Regions from separate parts of the Siminovitchia jepli genome, predicted to be linked through region 2. Evidence: riboswitches for the same ligand, from Rfam matches in the RefSeq annotation. Region 2 holds a riboswitch; each other region holds the start of a gene.
The links. Region 2 has a riboswitch for cobalamin ahead of AB1L08_RS07360 (substrate-binding domain-containing protein). Riboswitches for the same ligand answer to the same signal wherever they lie in the genome.
Positions count from the first base shown of each region.

Region 1 (4,231 bases), on a different contig from region 2:
GTGGGGCTTGAAGCCAGCCGGCAGCTCATTATGGAGAGAGGCGTCGGGGCCATTATTACGCCTAAAAATGAAAATAGTGCCGTAACGATTTCAAACCTTGGACAAAGGCAGGCGATGATTCACCATGTAGCAAATATCCTCGGTGCATACCTTGATACGGGAGAACCTGATATTATCCCGCTGTCCAAACGGGATATGAATGATGGAAGGGTTGCACTTTTCATGATGCCGCAAGAAAAAGATTTTGAACAAATTAAAACTGTGCTGGAGCATGTTCCTGTTTTGGATAGTGCGATTAGGCTCCCGAGTGAAGGAGACAAGGGAAAAAACAGGTAGGGGTGGCTTGAGTGGATAAATCAGACAAAAAGGCAAATATTGCCGCAATTGTTACACAAAATCAAAACCTTATCCTTGGCGGCGGTGTTCCGGTCTTCATTGTTCATAATAGGGAGGAACTGCAAAAACTGAGCAGCAGCTTGGAAAAAATACTCGATTCCTCAGCGCATGAGATTAACCAACAGACCATCATCATCGTTTCCAGATAATTACATAAAAACGATCAGGCTTCGGCAAGTATCCTGCAAGCCTGTAAAATCAAGCAAATAAAAGAACGAGCGTCCCAACGATAAAACAATAGATACTAAAATAAATTAAATTCCCTTTTTCCATAATATTTATAAACCATTTTAAAGCACAATAGGAAGCTATTATGGAAACAACAAAAGCACTTAAATACGGAATGAACAATGTTGCAAGATCGGGGTCGTTGGCCATATCGGAAATACTGAGTATGGTTCCGCCCAAGCTGACCGGAATGTAAAGCAAAAAAGAAAAACGAAGTGCTGTCTCCGGCCTCATACCCATGGCCATCGAACCGACAATCGTTGCTCCCGACCGGCTGATGCCTGGTATTAGAGCGACAGCCTGTGCAAAGCCGACCACAATCGCATCCTTCAGTGTCAAATCTCCATCCAATTTTCTTCCTCTTAAATTTCTGATTAAAAATAACGCTGCACCAGTTACAAACAAGGTAACTGCGGTAACACGAACCCCTTTCAGCGCCTCCGAAATCACGTCATTGAACAGGACGCCGATTACTCCCGCCGGGATAGTGGCGATGATTAAATAAATGATGAAGCGAAAATCATCCCTCGTCTCTTCATTTCGATGTATTATGTAGGAAAGACCGTTCGTTGCAAGACGAATAATATCGCGGCGATAAATGATTAAAACCGCAATTAAAGATCCGGCGTTTACAAGTAGTTCAAATGTTAATTTTTTAGTAGAAATTCCCAAAAAGTGCTGGGCAAGTACCAAATGTCCGCTCGATGAAACCGGTATGGGTTCGGTAATCCCCTGTATCAACCCCAGTATGATATATTTTATCGTTTCCATTATGTTAAATTCCATCTTGTTTCACCTTCCCCGAATTACTAGAATACCTTTTTTGGAGTTGCTTTTCAATCATGTTTGTCAAATAATCAAAAATGATCAGAAATCTCGGTAATAAACTAAACCATCCATGTCAAACACTATAGCGACAAGGGTTTTCAAAGTTAATCAATATTTGGGTATTTTCCCATTTTTTCTGGAAATTAGCAGGAATTTTTCTCCAAAAAAGAACCTCCTAAGTAATACGGAACAATAACTTAGGAGGTGAGAACAACTGTGAACAGACAGTGGCTCAGACAACTGATCAGTTGTACTTCTAAAATATAAAGGAAGCCAGACCATACCTGAACAAGGAAATATGACCAAAAGAAGGATCCGCAAGTGGCCGTGGCTGGAAGAATGAGAATGGAATGTGAATTTTATCCGGAGATCCCTCCGATATTTAGATATCGATTTAGGAGGGCAGTTTGGATGTGAAATATGAAAAAAGACGGGGAATGTCGAAAAATGCCATCCCCTGGCTCTTTATGAGGAATTTAAGATTGAAGTTTTTCGGAAAATAATAGCTTTTGTCGAAACGAGAAGTATAAACGCTTAATAATGAAAATCAGATCCGAGATTCCTGAAAAATGATATTTTTACTTGTCAATTGGTTTTGGCCATGTTATATTTTAGTAGGTACAATATTTAGATGTAAAAATTACACAAAACACAATATATAGTGACACAACAAAAAAGGTGCCCAAAAAGGGCTTAAAAGGGAATCCGGTGAAAAGCCGGAACTGTCCCCGCAACTGTAAATGCGTACGAACGGCAATACCACTGTTTGAGCGATTCGAACGGGAAGGTGACCCAGTAGGATGAAGCATGAGTCAGGAGACCTGCCTTTTTTGTCAGTAGTTTCAATTCTTCGGGGATTGAGAAGATGAAACGATAGTGGAAACCGTCATTTTTCATGCACTTTTTCTCCTATCGTTTGATCCGCTCTTTCCCTGGAGCGGATTTTTATTTTAATAAATGAAGAAAAGGTGAGAACATGACAACCATCATTGCTGAAAAAGAATCTCAAAAGATGCCTTTTGACCGTAACAGATTATCCCGTTTTATTGAAAGGGTCACTGGCATGAACTGTCCCGCATACATCGACAAGGTTGTCCGGGTGATAGAATCAAAAGATGAATTTCATAAAGAGAACATTACGGCCCTCCTTATCCAAACCGCTTTGGAAAATACGGACGAAGCCAACCCGGAATGGACATACACTGCAGCAAAAATATACCTCGAAAACTTGTACAAACAGGCAAGCATCAACCGCTCCTATGATAAAAAACAAAAATACGGTGATTTCTATGAATTAATCAAACAACTGACTGATTTGGGGATTTACTCAACCGGTTTACTAGAAAAATACAGTGAGGAAGAGATTCGGGAACTGGCACAAATCATTGACCCCGACCGTGACTTGTTGTTCGACTACATAGGCTTGCATACATTGGCAACACGTTACCTTGCAACAGACCATGAAAAAAATGTATACGAACTTCCGCAGGAACGCTGGCTGGTCATCTCGATGCATGTAATGCAAGACGAAGCAAAAGAAAAAAGGAAAGAATGGGTCAAGGAAAGCTATTGGGCTTTGTCCAACTTGTATATGACTGTCGCCACTCCTACCCTTGCCAATGCCGGACTTGCACATGGTCAGCTTTCGAGCTGTTTTATCGATACGGTGGAAGATTCACTGATCGGCATTTATAACAGCAACACAGACGTGGCCAGACTTTCCAAAGACGGAGGGGGAATTGGTGTCTATTTGGGCAAAGTAAGAAGCCGCGGAAGCTCCATAAAAGGCTTTAAACGAGCATCATCCGGGGTCCTTCCCTGGATTAAGCAGTTGAACAATACAGCGGTCAGCGTGGACCAGCTTGGCAGAAGAAAAGGCGCTGTTGCCGTCTATCTTGATGTGTGGCATGCAGATATTCTCTCTTTTCTCGACCTGAAACTGAACAACGGCGACGACCGCCAGCGGGCACATGATATTTTTACGGGCGTATGTATTCCCGACCTCTTTATGGAGCAAGTGGAACAGCGCGGTGACTGGTATTTGTTTGACCCCCATGAAGTGAGACAAATCATGGGCTATTCGTTGGAAGATTTTTATGATGAAAAAAAAGGCTCCGGCACCTTTAGAAAAAAATACGAAGAATGCATTCAAAACGAGGCGTTGTCCAAAACGCGGGTCCCGGCTATTCAAATCATGATCAGAATCATGAAATCCCAGCTTGAAACAGGAACGCCGTTCATGTTTTACAGGGATGAAGCCAACCGCATGAATCCGAATAAGCATGCAGGGATGATTTATTCAAGTAATTTATGTACAGAAATTATGCAAAATATGTCCCCTACAGTCCAGTTTGACGAAACAGTTGATGGGGACACGATCGTTACGTATAAAAAACCCGGAGATTTTGTCGTTTGCAACCTTTCGTCCATTAATCTGGCCAAGGCTGTTCAAAAAATAGATGGTCCGCACGACATATTGGATCGGCTGATTCCCATCCAAATCCGAATGCTGGACAACGTCATTGATTTAAACACGATCGACGTCAAACAGGCTGCCATCACCAATCAAAAATACCGCGCCGTCGGCTTGGGAACGTTTGGCTGGCACCATCTGTTGGCTGTAAGCGGGATTGAGTGGGAGTCAAAAGCAGCCGTGGAGCTTGCAGACCAATTATACGAAAAGATTTCCCGGCTGGCCATTCAGGCGAGCATCGAGCTGGCAAAAGAAAAAGGCCCCTACCCTCTTTTTGAAGGCAGTGATTGGGAAACAGGAGAATAT
Region 1 covers NZ_JBFEGN010000047.1:21,205-25,435, reverse strand. Annotated here, with positions in the region: gene AB1L08_RS14630 (YIEGIA family protein) at 1-336, shown strand, start outside; gene AB1L08_RS14625 (capping complex subunit for YIEGIA) at 348-545, shown strand; gene AB1L08_RS14620 (undecaprenyl-diphosphate phosphatase) at 595-1,410, opposite strand; cobalamin riboswitch at 2,112-2,295, shown strand; gene AB1L08_RS14615 (ribonucleoside-diphosphate reductase subunit alpha) at 2,429-4,231, shown strand, end outside.
Region 1: another riboswitch for cobalamin. It lies ahead of AB1L08_RS14615 (ribonucleoside-diphosphate reductase subunit alpha); the one in region 2 lies ahead of AB1L08_RS07360 (substrate-binding domain-containing protein).

Region 2 (4,231 bases):
GGAAACGAAGGTTTACCGATTGAAGATCCCGATCATTTAATTTTTTCGATTGCATGATGTCTTCAGCGATTATTTTTTTAACGTGGGCAATAAACTCCCGGTCGTATATAAAGCAATTGATTTCATCATTGAGCAATAAGCTTCGATAGTCGAAATTGGCCGTACCGATGTCACAAACCTCATCATCAAACAAGAGAACTTTCGCATGGAAAAATCCTTTTTTGTATTGGTAAATAGTGCCTCCTTTGGCGAGTATTTTCCGCAGATAGGGAAAAGATGCTTCTTTGACGATGGGATGGTCGGACACTCTCGGTACGAGAATTGTCACTTTTACATTGTTTTTCAAAGCTCTTTCTAGTGAGTCAATCACTTTTTTCGGTGGAATGAAATAAGGGGTGCCAATAAAGATACTGCTTGCAGCCTTTTCAATATGACTGATGATTTCCTCCTCTGCACCAATCCCTTCAGTCGGGAAAAAGCGGTACGTAACGGGCCCTTCGGAAAGGGGAGGAAATAATGCCTGTTCATCGAAGTTTTCTTCTCCTGTTGCTCTTTTCCAATCCAGCAAAAAGACGTCCTGCAAATCGGCTGCTCCGGTTCCTTCAATGCGCAAGTGGTAATCCCGCCACGGGGAGAGACTTGAATCAAGATTAATATACTCTTTTCCAATATTGTAGCCCCCGACATAACCGATTTTTCCATCAATGACTGTTATTTTTCGGTGATTGCGGCGCTGCAGGGTAAAAAAGAAAAACGGAAAGCCCGGTTTGTTGCAATAATACACATCCATTCCGCTTTTTCTCGCCTTTTGGATGAGCTGTTTTGAAACCGTCCTGGACCCAAACCAGTCAAGCAACAAGCGGACTTTGACCCCTTTTTGTGCCTGATTCATCAATATGTTAAAAAAAAGATCGCCAAAAGGATCATTTTTTACAATATAAAATAAGATATGAATGCTGGATTGAGCCTTCAGGAGGTCAGCAAAATAATGGGAAAACAAGTCCTCCCCCCGGACAAGCAGCTGCATGTTCCCATTTCTGAAGGGGAAGTTTGGCCGTTTTCCTCTTTTTCGCGCAATGAATCGGCCAATGTAAAAGTCGGCCATGCATAAAACGAACAGAACGGTCATGATAATAGCAATCCATGCAAGCCACTTCAACAAGAATCCCCCTCATGTCTGTGTATATGTGTTGTATAGTATTCCCATTTCATAAAGGAAAAAGCTGTGAAACAAAAATTTTTCATGTATAATACTTGTATAACTTGATATGGTATGGCAATCGGTGGCTTTTTAACGAAATCCGGCGTCAGTTTCGGAACATTCCGTAAAAAAGGCTGAAAAGGGGAAGCTGGTGCAAATCCAACGCGGTCCCGCCACTGTAAATGTTGAGCACCTTGCAATAACCACTGTTCAATTCGGTACGGGAAGGGGCGGGAAGCGATGATCATGAGCCAGGAGATCTGCCGATTCATTTTCACCAATCAACCTGCGCGGATGGGGAGATGAAGACCGGATAAACAGGATGTTGCTTATCTGTCTTTTATGAACACCTCTGCATGGGGTGTTTTTTTACCATGTTATAACAGAAATGGGGATGGATTCGTTGAAAAGATTACCGAAACATGCCATGGAAGAGGAAGGCTGGCCAAAAATGAGTGAAGAGGCCATCATCGCCATGAAACTCGACGTAATCATACTCAATTACAATGATACAGTAGCGCGCAAAGGCTGGCAGGATATTACGGCGGTAAAAGAAAAGATGGTCATTGAAGTGAATGAACAATGGGACAAGCCGGCCAGGCCCGCGTTTAGCTGAAGGAGTAGAGGAGCTTGCGAAGGCTGTTTACCCGGATGTTTTCAAAGAATAGGCCGCTTTTTCCTTATATAACAGCTGCCGGGCTGCTGATTGCTGCAATGCTGGCCGGCATTTCAACGGGTTCCGTAAAGGTGCCCATCATGGATGTTGCCCGCATTATCGGCAGTGAAGCTTTCCGGCTGCCGATCGAAGTTCAGTCTGATCCGATGTATATGAATATTGTCATGAATATACGCTTGCCCCGTGTTGTGCTGGCGGGACTGGTGGGAGCATCTTTGGCCATTGCCGGAGCTGCTTTTCAAGGCCTGTTGCGCAATCCGCTGGCGGATCCTTATACGCTTGGTGTTTCATCGGGCGCTTCTGTCGGCGCGGTCGTTACGATTTTTTATCAATTATCCCTGCCGTTGGCGGGCATGTACACGTTGCCGCTCTTAAGTATTGCTTGCGCATTTATTACAATCATTTTGGTGCTTTTTTTTGCGCGAAGCATTGACAGAACGATGAAAGTGGAAACGATTATATTGACGGGGATCATTTTCAGCTCTTTCCTCGGTGCCGTCATCTCATTAATGATTGCTTTATCCGGAGAGGAGCTGCGCCAAATCATCGGCTGGCTTTTGGGAAGTGTTTCGATGAGGGGCTGGAGCTTCGTTCAAATTATGTTGCCGTTTTTACTGATCGGCAGCTGCATTCTGTTTTGGAACGCCCGTGAGCTGAATGCGATCGCTTTTGGCGAAGAGCGGGCCAAACAACTTGGCGTCAATGTAGGCTCAAGAAAAATTGCCGTCCTGGCTTCCAGTTCAGTTTTGACGGGTGCCGCTGTTGCAGTGTCGGGGACAATCGGTTTTGTCGGTCTGGTCATTCCGCATCTGGTGAGAATTTTATGGGGTCCGGATCATAAACATTTGCTCCCGCTTTCTGTTTTGGCGGGCGCCGCTTTCCTGATCCTGGCCGACCTTGTGGCAAGAATCATCATCGAGCCTGCAGAGCTTCCGATTGGGGTGATTACCGCGCTGATCGGTGCCCCGGTGTTCGCCGCCATTTTAATACGAAGGAGAATGGGGAAAAGAAGCTGAAAGCTGTCCGATTCGGGCGGCTTTTCTTAAAAAAAGAACGAATTTCCCGAAAATCGCAACCGCTTTCGTCTTGACTGAATGCTCATTCATTATATAATGGTAGTAATAACGTTCGAAACAATGCCGGTTTGAAAATAGATGAAAAGGGGGCGCAAACCAATATGGATGGATTGCTGCTGTTGAACTGGATAGCCTTTTTGCTCGTAACCGCTTACGGTATTTATTTGTTTGCCTATGTTGTAAGGACACGAATCCAGTTTATTAAACTGGGAAAAAAAGAAGAGTTTGATCGTGATGTCAAGGCCAGGCTCAAAAATATTTGGACGTACGTGTTTGGACAAAAAAAGCTTTTAAAAGATAAAAAAAGCGGCATGATTCATGTTATGTTTTTTTACGGATTCATTCTCGTGCAATTTGGGGCAATCGACTTTATTTGGAAAGGGCTCGTTCCGGGCTCCCATCTTCCGCTTGGCCCCCTTTATCCCGGATTTACATTTTTCCAGGAAATTGTCACGCTCGTCATTTTGGTGGCGGTTGTCTGGGCATTTTACCGCCGCTATATTGAAAAGCTTGTCCGTTTAAAACGCGGGTTTTATGCAGGACTTGTATTGCTTTTTATTGGCGGACTGATGCTTTCCGTCCTTCTGGGAAACGGCATGGCCCTCATTTGGCAAGGTGAAAGCCTTGGATGGACAGAACCCGTTGCGTCAGGCATTGCGGCTTTATTTGGATGGATGAGCCCGTTTTCGGCTGCAGTTGTTTTTTATGCGGCATGGTGGGTGCACTTGCTCATCTTACTGGCCTTTTTGGTATATGTTCCGCAGTCCAAGCATGCCCATTTAATTGCCGGTCCCGCAAATGTGTACCTGGAACCGCTTGACGGCGAAACCAGGCTGAAACCGATTGATTTTGAAGATGAGTCGGCTGAATCATTCGGTGTCGGAAAAATTGATGAATTTACAGATCTTCAACTGCTCGATCTATATGCCTGCGTGGAGTGCGGCCGCTGTACAAACATGTGTCCGGCAACAGGCACAGGGAAAATGCTGTCGCCGATGGACATCATGATTAAGCTGCGTGACCACTTAACGAATTATGGGGCAGCCGTTACAAGAAAGCAGCCTTGGGTGCCGGCATATGCATTTGCCAATACTTTTGGAAACAGAATTGCAAAGGCAGGCGCAGGTAAAGGCGCCGGGGAAGCGGCTGCTGCATTGGATTACGAGCCAAGCATGATTGGAGACATTATTACGGAAGAAGAGCTGTGGGCATGCACGACGTGCCGAAACTGTGAAGACCAGTGTCCGGTCATGAACAAGCATGTAAGCCACATTATCG
Region 2 covers NZ_JBFEGN010000012.1:48,865-53,095, forward strand. Annotated here, with positions in the region: gene cls (cardiolipin synthase) at 1-1,159, opposite strand, end outside; cobalamin riboswitch at 1,286-1,483, shown strand; gene AB1L08_RS07360 (substrate-binding domain-containing protein) at 1,605-1,817, shown strand; gene AB1L08_RS07365 (FecCD family ABC transporter permease) at 1,832-2,893, shown strand; gene AB1L08_RS07370 (heterodisulfide reductase-related iron-sulfur binding cluster) at 3,055-4,231, shown strand, end outside.

Region 3 (4,231 bases), on a different contig from region 2:
AGAGAAGTGATGGGCGAAGATTTGCCAGTTTCGTTATCATGTGAAATTGGCAGTGTCGGCCTGCTTGAACGGGAAAATGCCACGATTTTAAACGCTTCGGTCGTAAATGTCGCCAAAACGACGATCAACGGCTTTGTCAATGCGTTAAAAGAAGAAGGCATCCACGATGCCCGCATCTTTTTGGGGCAAAACGACGGAACGCTCATGTCTGTTGATTATGCGTTAAAATACCCGATTTTAACGGTTGCCTGTGGACCGACGAACAGCCTGCGGGGGGCTTCGTATTTGTCCGGGCACGACAATGCGATCGTAGTGGATGTCGGCGGAACGACAACGGACGTCGGCGTCCTGGTCGGTTCTTTTCCAAGGGAATCCTCCCTGGCTGTTGAAATTGGCGGAGCTCGGACAAACTTCCGGATGCCTGACCTTGTTTCTGTCGGATTGGGCGGCGGAACGATTGTCCGGATCAAAGGAAACGGAGAGTTTACGATCGGCCCGGACAGTGTCGGCTACCGTTTAACGGAAAAAGCGCTCGTTTTCGGCGGTGATACACTGACAACGACAGACGTTGTTGTGGCGCTCGGAAAAGCGGAGATCGGTGATCCGGAAAAAGTCCGCCATTTGGATCGTGCGTTATTGGAGGCCGTTTATGAAGAAATGACTTCCATGGTGGAATTGGCAATCGACCGCATGAAAACAAGTGCTGATCCGGTGCCGGTCATCCTGGTTGGCGGCGGCAGCATCCTTGTACCGGAAGCATTAGAAGGAGCGTCGGAAGTCATCCGTCCTACAAACCATGGAGTCGCCAATGCGATCGGTTCGGCGATTGCCCAAGTAAGCGGGCAGGTCGAAAGGGTATTTTCCCTGGATGAGCTTGGCCGGGAAAAAACACTGGAGCTCGCCAAACAAATGGCGATCGACGAAGCCATCGAGGCAGGGGCTGATCCCGATCGTTGCGAAATCGTCGATATTGAAGATGTTCCGCTTGCCTACCTGCCGGGAAATGCTACGCGTGTCAGGGTAAAGGCAGCCGGGGATTTGGCGAAGTAATATTGATTTTAATAAGAGGAGCCTGCCGGAAATTGTTTCCTGCAGGCTTCATTCATTGTTGGAAGCAGATAAATGAAGGCTCTCGTCATTTTCAGGGGGCTTTTTTCTTATGCCCTACATACGATATTCCAAAATCACTTTGGGGGATTTGAAATGGCTAAATGGATTGATGTTTCAACAACGAAACACCAGCTCAAACTTTTTGACGGGAACAAGCTGATCAAGACGTATCCGATTGCTGTCGGCAAAATGTTAACCCCGACGCCATACGGAAATTTTGCGGTCATCAACAAGCAACGGAATCCGGGCGGACCGTACGGTGCGATGTGGATCGGGTTGTCAAAACCCCACTACGGGATTCACGGGACGAATAACCCCTCCTCCATTGGAAAAAACGTTTCCCGTGGATGTATTCGCATGCATAACCATGACGTCCTGGACCTTTCCCGCAGAATCCCGATCGGAACCCGGGTGTTGATTCATAAATAGGGGCAGAAACCTTCTTTTCTTTTATGGATGAGTAGGCTATTCTTAAGAAAAGAGAGTTCATTGTCATTTGAAAGAGGGTACTTATGCTATATTTATATTTTGTGAGACATGCGCAAACGGAGTGGAATGTAGCGGGCAGAATTCAGGGCCGCCAAGATTCCGGTTTGACGGAAAAAGGGATAGAAGATGCCAAGCTGCTTGGAGAAAGATTCAAAAATATGAATTGGCAAGCGGTTTATGCGAGTCCGAGCAAGCGGGCCTTAAAGACGCTCGAGCTCATCCGTGGAGAAAGCTTTTCTTCCTATATTGTTGATGAGCGGCTCATGGAGATGGATCTCGGGGATCTGGAAGGAAGGACGATGGAAGAAATCAAGGAGCTTTACCCCGAGCAATATCATCATTACTGGCATCAACCGGGCCAATATGCTCATACGTCCGGAGAAAACTTTTACGATGTAAAAGATAGAGTCGAAGTTTTGATCAGGGAGCTGCTCGCCGCCTATCAATCCGGCCATGTTTGCATTATCACCCACGGGGTTGTCGTGAAAATGGTACAGTTAATTTTCCGTGATCTTGATATGGATCAGCTTTGGCAAACTCCCTATATCGAGGGAACAAGCGTTACAGCCTTAAAAGTGGTCAACGGCCAGATAGAAATCCTTTCAGAAGGGGATTTGAGCCACCTTTCAAAGAAAGATTCATCTGTACATTGAGAGGAGATCATGTATACTAAAGATGAGGCCAACAATTTTATATGGATAGAATAAGGTGTCTGACAAAAAGACTTAATAGGGAAGTTGGTGAAAATCCAACGCGGTCCCGCCACTGTGAATGGGAGTGTGCTGTTTATCCACTGTGTATCATGCATGGGAAGGAACAGCGATCACGATGACCATGAGCCAGGAGACCTGCCTGATTCTTCGCGCCATAACCTACGAGGATAGGGAGGTGTATCGGTAGAATTCGTTCTCTTGCATGGAACGATCTATCATCATCTGCACATCTCTCACGAAGAGATGTTTTTTTGTTTTACAAAGGAATGTAAGGGGGAAAAAAGGTGAAAAAATTACACGTTTTATTTTTATCCATTTTCATGGTTTTCGGCCTTATGGCCGGGTGCAACCAGGCTGCCGAAAATGAAAAAACGGATCAACCGGCAGACCAAAAAACTGCACAATCGGAAAAATCGGCTTTTCCGGCCACATTGACCGATGGCAACGGGGAAGAATTCACGATTGAAGAGAAGCCCGAGCGGATCGTTTCCGTACTTCCGAGCAACACAGAAATTGCGTTTGCCCTTGGGTTGGGTGATAAAATTGTCGGGGTGTCCGACCATGACAATTATCCTGAAGAAGCTGCCCAGAAGGAAAAAATCGGCGGCCTTGAGTTGAACATTGAAAAAATCCTTTCCTTGGAACCGCAGCTTGTGCTTGCCGATCCGTCCAACGATCAAAAAGCCTTGCAGCAATTAAAAGATGCGGGCATTCCTGTTCTGGTTGTGAACAGCGCAGAGAATCTGGATGATGTCTATAAATCCATCGAAATGATCGGCACAGCAACTGGTGCAGTGGATGAAGCGGAAAAAGTCATTGAGGAAATGAAGAGAAAAATTGCGGATATTGAAACCAAGGTACAGGGGATAAAAGACGAAGACAAGAAAAAGGTTTTTATTGAAATATCTCCGGAACCGGAAATTTACACAGCAGGAAACAATACGTTCATGGATGCGCTTTTATCCGTCATCCACGCAGAAAATGCTTCTAAAGAAATCGACGGTTGGCAGCAGGTCAACGAAGAAGCTGTCATCAAGATGAATCCGGATGTCATTATTGCGACATATGGTGATTTTGTGGACAACCCGGTTGATCAAGTATTAAAACGTGACGGCTGGGGAGATATGACAGCCATGAAGGAAAAGCAGGTTTTTGCTGTCGACTCTGACCTCATCAACCGTCCCGGACCCCGTTTGCCGGATGGAGTGGAAGCACTGGCCAAAGCGGTTTATCCGGATGTTTTTAAGTAGTTGACGGAAAGGGCAGGAACCCCCTCGCCCTTTCCATTCGTGCAAATGCATAGCAGCCTTATACTAAGCATGAAAGAAGAGATTCCCATGATTGAAGTCATTCAAGCTTCCGGAGGCTATTGGAAGAAGCCTGTCGTCAAAGATGTTTCTTTTCAAGTACAAAAAGGGGAATTTTTCGGCATTATCGGTCCGAACGGAAGCGGCAAAACGACGCTCCTCAAAATGATGAGCAACACGATGCCGCTTCAATCGGGCGAAATCATGCTCGACGGCCGCCCCATTTCGTCTTTTTCATCGAAGGAATTTGCCAGATTGACGGCTGTCCTGCCGCAAATGTCAGATTTGGCTTTTAACTATACCGTGAAAGAAACCGTTTCTTTAGGGAGGTATGCCCATCAAAAAAACTTGTTTCACACTTTTGCTGAAGAAGATGAACAGATTGTTGGAGAAGTGATGGAGCAGACAGGGGTTCTTCATTATGGCGATACGCCGTTGGAGGAACTCTCGGGCGGGGAAAGACAGCGCGTATTTTTGGCACAGGCTTTGGCGCAAAAACCGAAAATTCTTCTTTTGGATGAGCCGACGAACCACTTGGATTTGGCATATCAAAAAGAGCTGCTCGATTTATTGAAAAAGTGGACGCTGGAAGAAGGACTCACAGTCGTTTCC
Region 3 covers NZ_JBFEGN010000016.1:41,251-45,481, reverse strand. Annotated here, with positions in the region: gene AB1L08_RS08615 (hydantoinase/oxoprolinase N-terminal domain-containing protein) at 1-1,050, shown strand, start outside; gene AB1L08_RS08610 (L,D-transpeptidase) at 1,204-1,539, shown strand; gene AB1L08_RS08605 (histidine phosphatase family protein) at 1,623-2,252, shown strand; cobalamin riboswitch at 2,289-2,469, shown strand; gene AB1L08_RS08600 (ABC transporter substrate-binding protein) at 2,597-3,562, shown strand; gene AB1L08_RS08595 (adenosylcobinamide amidohydrolase) at 3,650-4,231, shown strand, end outside.
Region 3: another riboswitch for cobalamin. It lies ahead of AB1L08_RS08600 (ABC transporter substrate-binding protein); the one in region 2 lies ahead of AB1L08_RS07360 (substrate-binding domain-containing protein).